DNA from 3 places in the Acinetobacter sp. BSP-28 genome. Region 2 is predicted to be linked to each of the others. Evidence: predicted binding sites of a transcription regulator. Region 2 holds the regulator's gene; each other region holds the start of a gene.

Region 1 (5,449 bases), on a different contig from region 2:
CAAACACTATCCCATCTACTTCAAAGCCTTGGTAGAACAGGGTATTCGCACCATCAACAATTCTATTACCATTGCCAAGCAAGGCTTGCATAAAGCTCATCATAGCTTTGACTTTTATCGTGATGGTCAGCGCTATTTACTTAAAGACATTATGAAAGATGTCGATACTGCCACTTTGTATACCATTCAGCTCAAAGGTGAAAATGATACTGCACCAGAATGGTATGTACCTTATAAAGGCCAAAAGTTACAAGGTCAGGCTTTACTGGATCAAATCCAGATCTGGCAAGATGCAGGCATTATCGAAAGCAGTCATGCCGATGCCTTACGTAGCGCACAGGCACATCCGGAATGGTTTGATCTTTCTGACCGTACCATGGTGCTATTTGGTGCAGGCTCTGAAGCGGGTCCACTGACCTGGCTGGCACGCTGGAAAGCCAATATTATTGCTGTTGATTTACCCAATACCCGGGTGTGGGACAGAATCTTAAACACCATTCAGCAAGGTAACGCTACACTTTATGCTCCTTGTACAGAAAAATTGGCAGAAGATACTTCCAGCACTGTGCTGAAAGAAAAATTAGGCGCAGATTTACTCACCCAAACCCCTGAAATTGCCCACTGGTTAAGCCAAAGTGAGCATCAGCTTGACCTGGCTGCGATTGCCTATCTTGATGGTGAAAAGCATGTCCGTGTTGCCATGGCCATGGATAGCATTATCGAATATGTCAGTGAGCAAAAGGCCGATACCAGCTTAATGTTTATGTGCACGCCAACCGATGTCTATGCCATTCCGAAGGAAGTGGTAGAAGCATCTTATGACAAGTTCCACTGTCGCTCCAAAGTGCGTCAGCTTATGAGTAAAGGTATTTCAGCTATTACCGCCAAGCGCTTTTTCCAGCAGAATCTACATATGCTCATTCCTTCCGACAATGGTCAGGAATATGGCATTGCGGACTGTCTGGTGGTCGAGCAAGGCCCAAACTATGCTTTGGCCAAGCGTATCCAGCAGTGGCGTGCAACACTGGCGCGTCATTATGGACAACGGGTCAGTATCAATATTGCACCGTCTACCACGACCCATTCAGTGACCAAAAATCCGTTATTGAAAGCGGCCTTCAATGGTGCCAGCCTGTTTGATGTTGAATCCTTTCACCCTGAAACTACCAATGCGCTTATGGCTGCTTTGTGGATTTATGACCTGCGCCATCCTGAATCGGTTGCCAACCCGGAAACTCATCTGGATCATCCGCTGGAACTGATGATGAAAGGCGCCAACCATGGCGGATTGTGGCGTGTGCCTTATTTGGCCCGCACTGCTCTGCCTTTTGCCGCACTGTATGGCTTTGCCAACGAAAAATTGCCGATTAAGAAGGTGCTACGCAAGATAAAGAAATAATCACAAGGCTTCCCCTCTTCTTTAGATGGGAAGTATGACTTTAAACCAAGGTGCAAGTGAAGGTCAAACAAAGACAAATGAAGGATATATGCAGTTTGATTTTCTTTTCATAACAAAGCACTAAAAGACATAAAAAAACGCTGCAATTGCAGCGTTTTTTGTTTCTAACAGAAGTCTTAAACGAACTGTAAGAATAACCAGTACAAACCACCAGATAAACAAATAGTCGCTGGTAAAGTGAAGACCCATGCCGATAAAATCGTACGCACCATTTGTAAATTCAAACCTGATTTATTGGCTACCATGGTACCTGCAACTGCACTGTTCAAAACGTGTGTTGTCGATACAGGCATACCCAAACCATCAGCAGCAGCAATCGTTGTCATAGCAACAAGTTCAGCTGACATGCCTTGACCATAAGTCATATGGTTTTTACCAATACGCTCACCTACAGTTACCACAATACGTTTCCAGCCAACCATCGTACCCAGACCTAATGCCAGGGCAACAGCCACTTTCACCCAGGTTGGAATGTATTGCAGGAATGAATCCAGGTTTTTACGATATTCTTTAACTAACTTGCTTTGATCTTTTGACATTTCAGGAAGCTGCTCAGCTTTATCTAAACGCTTAAACGCAGTAGTACTGAGATACATATCATTGCGGATCGCAGAAACTTCAGCCTCTGGAATAGTGTGAATATCACCATATTTGGCAACACGTTCACCTAAATGATCTGTCAAGCTCGCTAAAGCAGGAACCACTTCAGGATTCACTTCTTTGGTTTGAATATATTTGGTAATGACAGCACGTGCCTGATCATCCGTAATATTTTCATGCTGCGGATAAATAGCAGTAGCCGTTTGCTGAGACAATTGCTCAAAAGACTGAATATGTGCACTGTCTAAATTCTTATTTAAAGAATAAGCCAAAGGTACACAACCAATCAAAATCAGCATAATCAAGCCCATGCCCTTTTGACCGTCATTTGAACCATGCGCGAAACTCACACCGGTACAAGTGAAAATCAAAATCGCACGAATCAAAGGCGGTGGCGGCTTATTACCTTCAGGCGGATGAAAGAGCTCCAACTGTTTACGGAAAATTTTTTTCACCAGTAAAAACAGGACTGCAGCAAAAGCAAAACCAATCAGCGGAGAAAACAGCAGTGCTTTACCTACTTTCATCACTTGCTCCATATCTACGCCGCTTGCGCCAGCGCCTGAATGAAGCAGGTAATTCATAATACCCACACCTAAAATCGAACCGATTAGGGTATGTGAGCTCGATGCCGGAATACCTAAAAACCAGGTACCTAAATTCCAGAGAATCGCAGCGATCAGCATGGCAAAAACCATGGCAAAGCCTGCTCCAGAACCGACATTCATAATCAGCTCTACAGGCAATAAAGCAATAATGCCGTAAGCGACGGCACCACTTGCCACCATCACCCCAAGGAAGTTACAGAAGCCTGCCCACATTACTGCAACAGGTGCAGATAAGGCATTGGTATAAATAACAGTTGCGACTGCATTGGCCGTGTCATGAAAACCATTAACAAATTCAAAGCCTAAAGCAATTAATAAAGCAGTCGCTAAAAGAATAACGGAATATAAACTTAATGCTGGAACATGCGCCAAATCGGTTGAAAGTTGAAAACCGATATACACTAAAGTTGAAATAATAACCGTGAGAAACACCGGCATAAAAAATTTCGGCGTAGCAACATGCACATTCGTCGATTTCGCTGGTGCTGATGGCACCTGATCTTGGACGGGAGGAATATTAGAATTCATGCAGACGGTTCAAAGGGATAATAAAATCCCCTTATTGTTCAATTTAATTGTGACAATTATATGACAAAACGGTGTCATATAAAGCAGTTTTTCATACTTTATTTACTATTATGCACTCACCAAAACCCACCGAATTATTTAATTTTAATAAAATAAATCAATTAGTTAACATACATAATCCACTATTATTTATTTTGAAAATCAATGTTTCAGCTTATCTGATATAAATTCATATTTATTGTCACATTTGCTCCTGCGTATCACCTATTTTCCATCATGCCTGATTAATATGACAAATTCGTGAAGCATTCCAAGCATTTATATTAAACACACCTGTCAATAAATATGTCTATTTATTCAACAACCTAATACATAGTGCATACCCCTTGCCTGCGAATATCAATAAAACTGGATTGAATTCTGTTAATATATTTGCCGATTTTATATTCCATCGGATTGGGGTTATTTATGTCCACGCTTGCCACCCTAAAAGAGCTGCTCGCTCAACGGATTCTGATTATTGATGGTGCTATGGGCACCATGATTCAGCGTCATAAACTCGAAGAAGCCGACTACCGTGGTGAGCGTTTTGCTGACTGGGCATCTGACCTGAAAGGCAACAATGACCTTTTGGTGTTGACCCAACCTCACATCATTCAAGGTATTCACGAAGCCTACCTTGAAGCTGGTGCCGACATTATTGAAACTAACAGTTTCAACGGTACACGTGTTTCTATGTCGGATTACCACATGGAAGATCTTGTCCCTGAGATTAACCGTGAAGCAGCACGTATTGCTAAAGAAGCATGTTTGAAATATTCAACACCAGACAAACCGCGCTTTGTTGCCGGTGTGCTTGGGCCAACGTCACGTACCTGTTCGATTTCACCCAACGTAAATGACCCAGCGTTCCGTAACATCACATTTGATGCGCTGAAAGAAAACTATATTGAAGCTGCGCATGCCCTGATTGAAGGCGGTGCGGACATTCTACTCATTGAAACCGTATTCGATACACTGAACTGTAAAGCGGCAATCTTTGCAGTCAAAGAAGTGTTCAACCAAATTGGCTATGAATTGCCATTGATGATTTCAGGCACGATTACCGATGCTTCAGGCCGTACATTGACAGGTCAAACTGCAGAAGCGTTCTGGAACTCTGTTCGTCATGGTGATTTATTGTCGATTGGTTTTAACTGTGCGCTGGGCGCAGATGCGATGCGTCCACACGTCAAAACCATCTCTGATGTTGCCGATACTTTTGTTTCTGCCCATCCAAACGCAGGCTTGCCAAATGCCTTCGGTGGTTATGATGAAACCCCTGAAGAAACGGCTGCATTTATTAAAGAATTTGCAGAAAGCGGTTTGATTAACATTACCGGCGGCTGCTGTGGTACAACGCCAGATCACATCCGTGCGATTTACAATGCAGTAAAAGACATCAAACCGCGTCAAGTGCCTGAAACTAAACCAGCTTGTCGTTTAAGTGGTCTTGAACCGTTCAACATTACTGAAGAATCACTCTTTGTGAACGTCGGTGAACGTACCAACGTAACCGGTTCTAAAAAATTCTTACGTCTTATCCGTGAAGAAAACTTTGCTGAAGCACTTGAAGTTGCACAGCAGCAAGTTGAAGCCGGTGCACAGGTCATCGACATCAACATGGATGAAGGCATGCTCGATTCACAAGGTGCAATGGTGCACTTCCTGAATCTTGTGGCATCTGAGCCTGAAATTTCACGTGTGCCAATCATGATTGACTCTTCAAAATGGGAAATCATTGAAGCAGGCTTGAAATGCGTACAGGGTAAACCGGTTGTTAACTCGATTTCTCTGAAAGAAGGTTATGACGAGTTTGTACATAAAGCGCGTTTATGCCGTCAGTACGGTGCTGCAATCATTGTCATGGCTTTTGATGAGAAAGGTCAGGCGGATACTGCAGAACGCAAACGTGAAATCTGTAAGCGTTCTTATGATGTCTTAGTCAATGAAGTGGGCTTCCCTGCTGAAGACATCATCTTTGACCCGAACGTGTTTGCGGTGGCAACCGGTATTGAAGAACACAACAACTATGCTGTGGATTTCATTGAAGCAACAGGTTGGATTAAGCAAAACTTGCCGCATGCGATGATTTCAGGCGGTGTATCAAACGTATCGTTCTCATTCCGTGGCAACGAACCTGTTCGTGAAGCGATTCACTCGGTATTCCTATACCATGCCATCAAGCAAGGCATGACCATGGGTATCGTCAACG
Region 2 (5,449 bases):
TGTTTGATTAAAGGCAGGAACTCTTTGGTGCCATACACCACGCCCCAGAAATTAATATTCACAATCCATTCCAGTTCTTCGTAACTCGCCCCTTCCACTGTTGAACCCAATGCCACACCGGCATTGTTAAAAATCATGTTGACTGAACCATGATCCTGAACAGTTTCAGCAGCCCAGGCGCGCACTTCTTCCAGTTTGGCCACATTGACTTTTTTTATTGTCACACGGACATGACTGTCTTTGACCAGTTCAACTGTTTTCGCCAAACCCTGTTCATTGACATCACTTAAAGACAAATGGCAGCCTTGCTTGGCCAAAAGTACGGCCAATTGCTGCCCAATACCCGACCCTGCACCAGTAATGGCTGCGACTTTATTTTTAAAATTTTTCATGAGCTATCCTTATTCAGCTTGCTGAATCATCCATCTAAACATCTCGATTGTTTTTCTGTCTGGAAGATTGCAGTTCATCCATTTAATATAATTTTGACAATAACCATTGTCAATATAATATATCGTCTATTCCTCCCTGTACTGGAAAAGCTGCAGCTTTGTTTTAAACATAGGTCTAAAGATAAATTATTGTTAATATAAGGCAAAATCTCGATTTCATTCGGCACACGACATTTATGACTGATCAGCACAAAAATCTCGAAGAAAATCAAAATAAACCGGCAAAAATCAAAGAACGTCAATTTAAAGGCATGTCTTTAACCGAACGTAAACAGGCACGTCGTGAAAAACTGATTGAAGCCGGGATTGAGGCTTATGGCACGCATGGTTTTTTTGCGGTAACTGTGAAAGATATTTGTAATGAAGCCAAATTAACCGAACGCTATTTCTATGAATCCTTTAAGAAAAGTGATGAACTCTTTCAGACCATCTTCTTAAAGCTGATTGATCAGTTGCAGCACAATGTCACACAGGCGATTATGCAGGCCTCGACCGATCCACGAAAAATGATCGAAGCCGGTTTAACTGCCCTACTCACCACCTTGAAAGACAATCCGGGTATGGCGCGGATTATTTATATTGATGCCATGCTGGTTCAGGAACTGCATAACCAGGCCACCATCCATGAAACCATGTCGCGTTTTGACCGTATGATTCATGCCTTTGTAATGCTGATGATGCCGAACATCAACCGCTCTGAACGTGAAATTTCGATGATTTCGACCGGTTTAAATGGCTATGTCACGCAAATCGCCATCCGCTGGGTGGTCAGTGGTTTCAAGCTCTCCATAGAGGAGGTACTGTCTTCTTGCAGTATCGTTTTTTTATCGCTGCTTGATACTTTTTCGAAAAAAGAAAAAATATGATTCCAGCACAGCCCTTGCCACCAAACTGTCAAAAAAATACTCAACACCTTGAATTTAATATATTTATCTAACTGATTTATTTTAAATTCTTGATTGTATCTTATCAAAAATGTGACAATTTTTTGCGAAATTCAGCCGGACTACCTATTCTGCAATGATACTGTCATAATTAATCTTTGTAATAAGCCTGTCATAAATATAAAACGGTCCACCGTTTACGTGAAATAGGGTATTGCGCTGTGAAAGATGACTATATATTAATCGTCGATGATGAGCTTCCGATCCGGGAGATGATCCATACCTCGCTGGATATGGCGGGCTTCCAATGCCTACAGGCTGAAGATGCCAAACAGGCCCATCAAATGATTGTGGACCAACGTCCTGTGCTTATTTTACTCGATTGGATGTTACCGGGTGGCGTCAGCGGTGTAGATCTGTGCCGCCGTCTGAAACGTGATGAAACCTTGTCAGAAATTCCCGTGATCATGCTCACAGCCCGCGCTGAAGAAGACCATAAGGTACAAGGTCTGGATGCCGGTGCAGATGACTACATGACCAAACCATTTTCTACTCGTGAACTGGTTTCCCGCATTAAAGCCGTGTTACGCCGTGCCAATGCCCTCAGCGGTGAAAAAACCATTGATGCCAATGGTCTGGTGCTGGATCCGGTGAGTCAGCGGGTCAGTCATGGTCAGAATATTTTAGAGATGGGACCTACAGAATACCGTTTATTGGCCTTTTTCATGACGCATCCGGAACGCGCCTATACCCGTGCTCAATTGCTGGACCAGGTCTGGGGTGGTAACGTATATATTGAAGACCGTACCATTGATGTACATATCCGTCGCTTGCGTAAAGTACTGGAACCGTTTGGCGCAGACCGTTATGTACAAACGGTTCGTGGTACAGGTTACCGTTTTTCTACCCGCGCAGATGTCGCTTTAGGTTAGTCGTCGTTTAGGTCAACTGAATTATATGTATGAACCCTACCCCGTCCCGGAACTTGCACGAGAACATAAACATTTTCGTTACAGCAGTCTATGGACTTTTGCCAAGCAAGATTTACGTCAGCTCACCTTTTTATTGCTGATTGCGGGTTTAATCGGTTTAGGGATTGGGTATTTCTGGATTTTTATTCTCATCGCCTTTGCAGTATTTTTTGCCTTGCAATTGCGTTCGCTGTATCTAGTCAATGAATGGATTTCCAACCGTCCTTATGATGTTCCGCCCAGTTTAAATGGCATCTGGGGAGCCTTGCTGTTTAATGTGTACCGTTCCCAGCGTCAGGAGCGTATTGTCCAGGCAGAAATGGTCGGCCTGATTGATCGGGCACAATCTTCACTGGTGGCGCTAGCTGAAGCGGTGGTGCTGATTGATGAACTGCACCAAATTGAATGGTGGAATCCGGCTGCAGAAAAATTACTCGGTATTCAGCCGCTGGATCGCGGTCGCAATATTTTAACCATTCTGCGCCAGCCCAGTTTTATTGAATATTTTAACCATATTGACGAGGCACCCGATGGCCTGAAAATGAAATCTTCCGCCTTTGAAGACCATTATGTACAAGTCAAAATGACCCGCTTTGGTGGGGAAAGCCGCCTCTTGGTCGCTTATGACGTGACCCGCATGCATAATCTGGAACAAATGCGCACAGATTTTGTCGACAATATTTCCCATGAATTACGTACGCCGCTTACGGTCCTTAGCGGTTATATTGAAACCTTTACCGATCAGGAAGATTTAAATCCGCGCTGGAAACGTGCCTTCGACCAGATGCAGGCGCAAACCAAACGCATGAATGCCCTGGTGAATGATTTATTGCTATTGTCGCGTTTGGAAAATGACAAAAAAATCGCTAAAAACCAGATTATTGAAATGCCAAGTCTGATGAACCAGCTGTTTGATGATGCGCAGGCCTATAATGTCGACTATCACCATGCGCTCAACCTCGACATTGACAGCCATTGTGACCTGATCGGTTCCGAGACTGAGCTATCCAGTGCCTTTAGCAACCTGATTACCAATGCCATTAAGTACACTCCTAAAGGCGGAACCATCACTATAGGATGGCATGATGATGGCGAACACGGCATCTTTACTGTGCAAGATACCGGGATCGGGATTGACCCCAAACACTTGCCACGTTTAACCGAGCGTTTTTATCGTGTTGATAGCGCGCGTAGCCGTCAAACCGGTGGCACCGGCTTAGGTCTGGCGATTGTCAAACATGTGTTAATGCAACACGGCGCCCATCTGGAAATTGAATCCAAAGAGAACGAAGGCTCCACCTTTAAAGTCATTTTCCCTAAAGAGCGCCTTTACAAACCCAACTAAATATCCCCGTTCTACCCTGATTTAAAGCAGTCCACCTGTCTATATTAAATCAGGTTTTGTTCTTTAAACCTGGCTCTCTGAAAGGCAGGTCGTTCCTCAAGACGTTTCAGATACTTGGTTATATGTGGATATGAACCGGATGTTCTGGATTGAATGGCATCGAGTGGAAACCACATCTGAATATCGGCAAAAGAAAATGTTCCGGCAAAATATTCATGCTTGGATAAGTAATCTTCCAGATAAGCAATATGCTCTTTTAAACGCGGATGAATAAATCCCGCCTTCACGCCCGCAGTAATTTTGTGTGCGACTGGTTTAATCAGCCAAGGCACACGTTTCGGGACATTGTTCATCACCAGTTGCATCAGCAATAACGGCATTAATGAACCTTCGGCATAGTGCATCCAGTAACGGTATTGTTGCTGATCTTTTTTGGCCTTCGGTTTAAATTTCTGCGCTGTATCATAGCTTTCCTGCAGATGTTGCAAAATCACTGCCGATTCAACAATGGTTTGTTCCTCATCAGTCAAGATCGGTGCTTTAGCTAAAGGATGAACCAATTTTAATTCAGGCGGTGCAGCCAAAGTAGGTAAACGTTTATAAAACTTCACCTGATAATCTTGAGCCAGTTCTTCCAAAGCCCATAAAACTCTAAAAGAACGAGACTGATCTAAATGGTGCAATGTAATCATTATTTTTTGACCTCTATTTTTATATTTTGATCATGACCGAGCGGCTTGAAAAATGACATTTTGCTTTGCACACAATGTCATGGCTATCGGGTCATATATTTAAAGCAGAACCGTGTTAATTTCCAGACTGCGTAACAGTGTCTTGGTGACTGGCGTTTTACTGCTGATGTCTAAAATTTTTTGTTTTAGTTCATCCGATAATGGCTGTGCAAAGGACAAGCGACGCTCCATCCATTCTTTGCCTTCCTTATTGGCATTAAAATCGGCTTCTACGGAAAATTGACCGAGCTCTATGCCTTTATGACTGGCATACATGCGCAAGGTAATCATGGTGCAAGAAATCAGGCCTGAACAAATCAAATCATAAGGTGCAGGACCCAGATCCTGCCCGCCAAAAAATTCGGGTTTGTCGGTAATAAACTGGTGTTTTCCGCTTTTCACTTCGCCTGACCAGGGTTCAGCCAGGCTCTGTACTTCTGCATTTGCAATAATTGCCATATTCAAAAATCCTAAATTTTATTGTTATTTTGAGGCACGCATTTTATCGGGAAATGCGGGTGCTTCCAGGCGGGGTCCCGGATAGTCAGGAATCGTACCAAAACGGTCATCCTGATTTATCCAGTGGTCACGGGCTTGGCAAAGCTCTTCCTGAGTCCGCCCGACAAAGTTCCACCACAGTAATATCGGTGACTCAAAAGGTTCACCACCCAACAGCAGTACACGACTGCCTTTATGCAACCGGATTTCGATTTCAGTCATGCCAGGCTCCAGCACGACCATATTGTCTTCAGTCAGTTCATGACCATTGACTTCAGCAGCACCCCCAAGTGTCATAAAACCATATTCAAATTTTGGATTCAGTTGAATTCGGGTAGTCGTGGATTCCTGTGCAGTTAAATCTACACCCAGCAACTCGCTATGGACTGCAACCGGCGACCGGGTTTGTAAGAACTCCCCCACCAATACGGTAAATTCAACCTGATCTCTTTCCACCACTGGCAATTCGGGATAATGATCGAAACGCGGCGCCATATTGATCTTGTCATCCGGCAAAGCAATCCAGAGCTGGGCAGCATGCATATGGGTTTCACTTTCCGGTGCCACT
Region 3 (5,449 bases), on a different contig from region 2:
TCGCAAAACACTCCTTATGAAGTCATTGCAGAGTACAAACAAACCCGGGTGCGTTATTACGCCTCACCGGATAGACAATATAAAGAACCTCTGGTTTTTGTTGCCCCCCTTGCAATCAACATGGCCATTTACGACCTGTACCCTTACCGCTCATTGGTGAAACACTTTCAACATAGTGGCTTTGATGTCTATTTAATCGAATGGGGTCAATATAACTATAAAGATCGCTTCCTCAATTTCATGTCTTTTATTGACGATGCCATTCCACATTGCATTGCACAAATTCGTCAGCATTCCAACAGTGATGAAATTTCACTGCATGGCTGGAGTATGGCCGGGGTATTTGTCATGCTGTATTGTGCCCTGCATCAACCGAACCACGTTAAAAATTTAATTGTGTTGGGTAGTCCGGTAGACAGTCATGCCTCGGGTCGTACCGGGAAGCTGTTTCAAAAGGTTAATCAACTGATTGCCAAAAATAAGGCGCTGCAAAACAAGATTTATTCAGGAACTGTACCCAAGCATCTGACTCATAGCCCAGGCCTACTTAACTCGCTCGGTTTTAAAATTATTGATCCTATGGGATGGATACAAAGCAAAAAGCAGCTTTTAGCGAACCTCGACAACCTGCAAGCCTTATACGAACATGCCACCATGGGTCATTTTCTGAACCGGATGATTGACTACCCTGGCGGCATCAATCAGGACATGATTTTTAATGTCTGGCTACAAAATCCGCTCAAAAATGGCGTTATCAAATTACAAGATAAACATATCGAATTAAAAAATATAAACTGCTCTTTATTGGTAGGCGCGGGTCGTAGCGATCAGATTGTTTCCGAAGATGCCGTTAAGCCTTTAATTGAATTGACAAATAGCAAGGATGTCACGTTTACTCTTATCCCCGGTGGTCATTTAGGACTGATGTCTAGTCAGTCCAGTGCCAACGAATTCTGGCCTTTCATGACCACCTGGTTAAAACAGAGATCAAGCAAAATATAAAGGAAACATCATGATTCAGTCAGTTGCATTTATCGGCTTGGGCGCAATGGGTTACCGTATGGCAGCACATTTACCTCAACATTTTGATACGGTGTATGTATGGAACCGTAATTTTGAAAAAGCCAAAGGACATGCAACTGAATATGGCACGCAGGCAGTCGAACTCGAGCAAGCCGTTCAAGCAGATATCATTTTTTCCTGCCTACCAACCAGCAAGGAAGTCGAAGACCTCATTGCAACGGTTCAGATTAAATCGGGTTCGGTATGGGTCGATTGCACCAGTGGTGTTCCTGAATCGGCAAAAAAGCTCAGCCAGCAGTTAAAAGCATTGGATGTAGATTTTCTTGATGCACCCGTAAGCGGTCAAACCATTGGTGCCGAAAATGGTACTTTAACCGTGATGATTGGCGGTGAAGCCACTGCTTTTGAAAAAGCCCTTCCTGCAATTCAAGCCTTCGGAAAGCTGATTAAACATGTCGGTGAATCAGGTGCCGGTTTCGCAGTCAAAGCCGTGAACAATATGCTTTTGGCTGTCAATCTTTGTTCAGTGGCTGAAGGTTTCACTACCTTAAAAGCGCATGGCGTAAATCTGCATGAAGCTTTAGACTGCATTAATGCGTCAAGCGGTAAAAGTGGTGTGACTGAAACAGTGTTGCCACAACGGGTTTTAAACCGCGAATTCCCTCTGACTTTTGCCTTACCGCTATTAGCCAAAGATACAGGTATTGCACTTGACCTGGTGCGTAATGCTAAACTCTCAGCGCCGGTTATTGCCTTAACGCAAAGCCTGATTCAGGCAGCCAGCAATTTAGCAGAAAAAGACAGTGACTTTTCTAGTGCTGTAAAAATGTATGAATCCTGGAGTAAAATTACACTTGAGTAATTACTCGCCATTGAATAATAATAAATTAAACCTAATATTGTGTAGAAGTGTTCTACACAATGTTCTCACAGAGGAAACCCTCATGACCAAGCTTAGTGTTGCAGTTTTGGCTAGTTTTACAACTTTCTTTGGGGCAACTGCTTTTGCAGCGACAGCAGAGCAAGAGTGTCAACAATTAAAAAATGACCATGATGTCATTTATGCGTCTAAAGGTTTTTGCTTTAAAGACCCGGAAGCTAAGGCGAAGTTTGGCAATGACAATTGCTATACAACTAAACCTAAATTTTCAGAAAAAGAGCAACAACGACTTGACGCCATCAAAGATCGTCAGAAAGAATTGAACTGTAAATAATTACAGTACCCAATCACTTTCAAGGACTAGACATGCTTTACGATGATCAAAATATTTTTGCACGAATTATTCGTAATGAACTTCCTGCAATAAAAGTGTATGAGGACGAACAGGTTCTGGCTTTTATGGACATCATGCCACAGGCAGAGGGTCATACGCTGGTCATCCCGAAAACACCTGCAATTACATTGCTTGATCTACCACCCGATGCTGCTGCTTATACCATTCAAATTGTGCAAAGAGTTGCTCAAGCAATGAAAATAGCACTCGATGTTCAAGGTATTGTACTGATGCAACTCTCAGGTGCATCTGCTGGTCAAACGGTTCCACATGTTCATTTTCACCTCATTCCAAGTTCAGTTCATGAACTTGGAAAACATGCATTGCATATGGGTGATCAAGAACAAATCCAGGCTTTGGCTGAAAGAATTAAAGCCGCACTTTGATTTAAATCATAAAAAGAAAATGGAGCTTCGGCTCCATTTTTTTATTTTCATAACAAAAAGAAGAAATGTAATTTAATTTTTGTCCTTCAATACGTCATCAAACTGTCATTTTTCATTCACTTCTCTGTCACAAACATTACAGATACTGCATAGCAAGTTGGTGAGCTTTTGTAATTTTTTGTACTTAAGCAAACTAAAAAAGAAGTGTTAAGTAAGGCAAATGCCATTTAGAACCGTGTTTTGGAGAAATATCTCAATGAAAAAATTACTTCTCGCTACTGCAGTAGCGGCTTTGGGGATGAGTGCAGCACAAGCGGCACCAACTTTGTATGGCAAACTGAACGTATCTATCGACCAAGTTGATAACTACGATTTCAAAGGTAACGATGTTTCTGAAGTAAGCTCTCATGCTTCACGTATTGGTGTAAAAGGTGAAGAGAAACTGACTGACAACCTGTCAGCTGTTTATCAAGCAGAATGGGCTGTTTCTACTGATGGTTCTGGTTCAGATACTGACTGGAGTGCACGTAACCGCTTCATCGGTCTTAAATGGGCTGGTTTAGGTACACTAAAAGCAGGTAACTACGATTCTTATTTCAAAACAGCTGCTGGCAGTGCTCAAGATATCTTCAACGATCACACTCGTCTTGACATTACCAACATGATGCACGGTGAAGAACGTCCTAAAAATGCGATCGGTATCGAAACTGACAAAAAATTGCTTGGCGGCGTTCAATTCAACATTATGGCGCTACAAGGTGAAAATTCAACTGCTGCTGCAGCTGGCACTTCTGGTGACGATAGTGCCCGTGATGGCTTCGGTGATGGTATCTCAGCATCTGTCCTATATGATAACAAAGACCTTGGCTTATCTTTAGGCCTAGCAGCAAACTCTGCTGTTGAAGGTAAATATGTAGGTTTTGATGGTAAAAAATATATTTCTGATGCTTTCCGTATCACTGGAGCTTATGACTTCTCTAAAGTGGGTATCAACGGCTTTACTTTAGGTGGTTTATGGCAAACTGCTGAACCATCTGACGATCTGACCGCTGCTAAAGGCTTACAAGAAGATGCTTTCACAATTGCCGCTGCATATAAAATCGGTTCAACTCCATGGGTTGTAAAAGCTGAATACGCAAATGCGAATACAGAATACACAGCTGGAACTACTTCTGTTGATCGTGACATCAATCAATACGGCCTTGGTGTAGATTACTACTTCAACAAACAAGCTCGTATGTACGGTATCGTTGCTTCTCAAGAACGTGACTGGAAAACAGCTGCTGGTGAAGATGACACTATGACTGTATTCGGTCTTGGTATGGAATATAACTTCTAAGCCCTCTTCATCTAATTAGAAAAGTTATTAAAAAGACCACATTCGTGTGGTCTTTTTTTGATGAAAGAATTATAACTTCTTCTCTCATCCATCTTACATTTTAGGTAAATGTGTTTAATTGCGTTTATATAAAACATATTAAATTGAAATTTAAACAAGAACAATTATCAATTAATTATATCTACTAAAAAAATACAAGTGTTTAGTTGGATTTAAAAGTATATATAACTATTTTAGTCAGAATTAAAAATTAAATACGCAGCGTTTTAGTCAACTTAATAATTGCAAAAAATCAGTATATTTTTTATCACAACCTCAACATAAATCATTGTTTTAAAACATAAATATAATATATTTTTATTTTAATTGTTTCATCTATTTATTTTTAGTTATTTTTTGTTTAATAATATAGATCAAGTTTAAAAAAATAGGCTTATTTGTATGAGCTTAATACCGAAAGATTACAATCAACGTTTAGTTCGAGAGATCGCAGTCATTTTAATAATTAAGGTTGCACTCTTACTGACGATTAAACACATCTGGTTCGACGCCCCGACTATCCCTCAAAATTTTGACACTCAAGTTGCCGAGCATATTGCTGGCAGCCCTTCCCAAATCAAGGAGACACGTTGATGATTTCTGAAAGCGTGGTCGATCTTTCGCGGTTCCAATTTGCAATGACCGCGTTGTATCACTTTATATTTGTACCTCTTACTCTTGGTCTGGCTTTTATTCTTGCCATCATGGAAACCACCTATGTGATTTCCGGTAAAGAAATTTATAAAGACATGACCAAATTCTGGGGAAAACTTTTTGGTATTAACTTTGCCTTGGGTGTAACTACAGGCTTAACCATGGAGTTCCAGTTTGGTACAAACTGGGCGTACTATTCGCATTATGTCGGTGACATTTTCGGTGCGCCACTGGCTATTGAAGGATTAATGGCGTTTTTCTTGGAATCGACTTTTATTGGTCTATTCTTCTTCGGCTGGGACCGGCTTTCCAAAGTTCAGCATTTAGGCGTGACCTGGCTGGTTGCTCTCGGCTCAAACATGTCGGCACTTTGGATTCTAGTTGCCAATGGCTGGATGCAAAATCCTGTGGGCGCAGCGTTTAACTTTGAAACCATGCGTATGGAACTGGTTGACTTCGGTGCACTGATTTTCAACCCGGTGGCTCAGGTTAAATTCGTCCATACTGTATCTTCAGGTTATGTGACTGGTGCAGTTTTCGTTTTGGCAATTTCTAGCTACTACTTGCTTAAAAAACGTGACTTACCTTTTGCTCGTCGCTCTTTCGCGATTGCTGCTATCTTTGGTTTAGCTTCTACATTATCCGTAATTTTACTGGGTGATGAATCAGGCTATGAACTGGGTGATGTACAAAAAACCAAATTGGCTGCAATTGAAGCAGAATGGGAAACTCAC

What was found. The regulator PhoB, encoded in region 2, activates phosphate uptake and scavenging genes when phosphate is short. The targets are predictions, from matches to a motif close to TGTCATNAANCTGTCATAA.
Region 1: ACE01R_RS02175 (inorganic phosphate transporter) is a predicted target of PhoB. The motif match lies at 3,243-3,261, and genes of this name have one in related genera.
Region 3: ACE01R_RS10825 (porin) is a predicted target of PhoB. The motif match lies at 2,776-2,794, and genes of this name have one in related genera.

The regions. Positions count from the first base shown of each region.
Region 1 is NZ_JBIQOB010000002.1:166,027-171,475, reverse strand. Features, by position in the region: gene ACE01R_RS02180 (hypothetical protein) at 1-1,399, shown strand, start outside; gene ACE01R_RS02175 (inorganic phosphate transporter) at 1,576-3,195, opposite strand; gene metH (methionine synthase) at 3,664-5,449, shown strand, end outside.
Region 2 is NZ_JBIQOB010000009.1:54,098-59,546, forward strand. Features, by position in the region: gene ACE01R_RS08365 (SDR family NAD(P)-dependent oxidoreductase) at 1-392, opposite strand, end outside; gene ACE01R_RS08370 (TetR/AcrR family transcriptional regulator) at 629-1,318, shown strand; gene phoB (phosphate regulon transcriptional regulator PhoB) at 1,558-2,268, shown strand; gene phoR (phosphate regulon sensor histidine kinase PhoR) at 2,294-3,652, shown strand; gene ACE01R_RS08385 (glutathione S-transferase) at 3,697-4,344, opposite strand; gene ACE01R_RS08390 (OsmC family protein) at 4,444-4,842, opposite strand; gene ACE01R_RS08395 (pirin family protein) at 4,867-5,449, opposite strand, start outside.
Region 3 is NZ_JBIQOB010000013.1:17,489-22,937, forward strand. Features, by position in the region: gene ACE01R_RS10805 (alpha/beta fold hydrolase) at 1-1,002, shown strand, start outside; gene ACE01R_RS10810 (NAD(P)-dependent oxidoreductase) at 1,013-1,885, shown strand; gene ACE01R_RS10815 (YARHG domain-containing protein) at 1,968-2,237, shown strand; gene ACE01R_RS10820 (HIT family protein) at 2,270-2,683, shown strand; gene ACE01R_RS10825 (porin) at 2,940-4,022, shown strand; gene cydP (cytochrome oxidase putative small subunit CydP) at 4,464-4,655, shown strand; gene ACE01R_RS10835 (cytochrome ubiquinol oxidase subunit I) at 4,655-5,449, shown strand, end outside.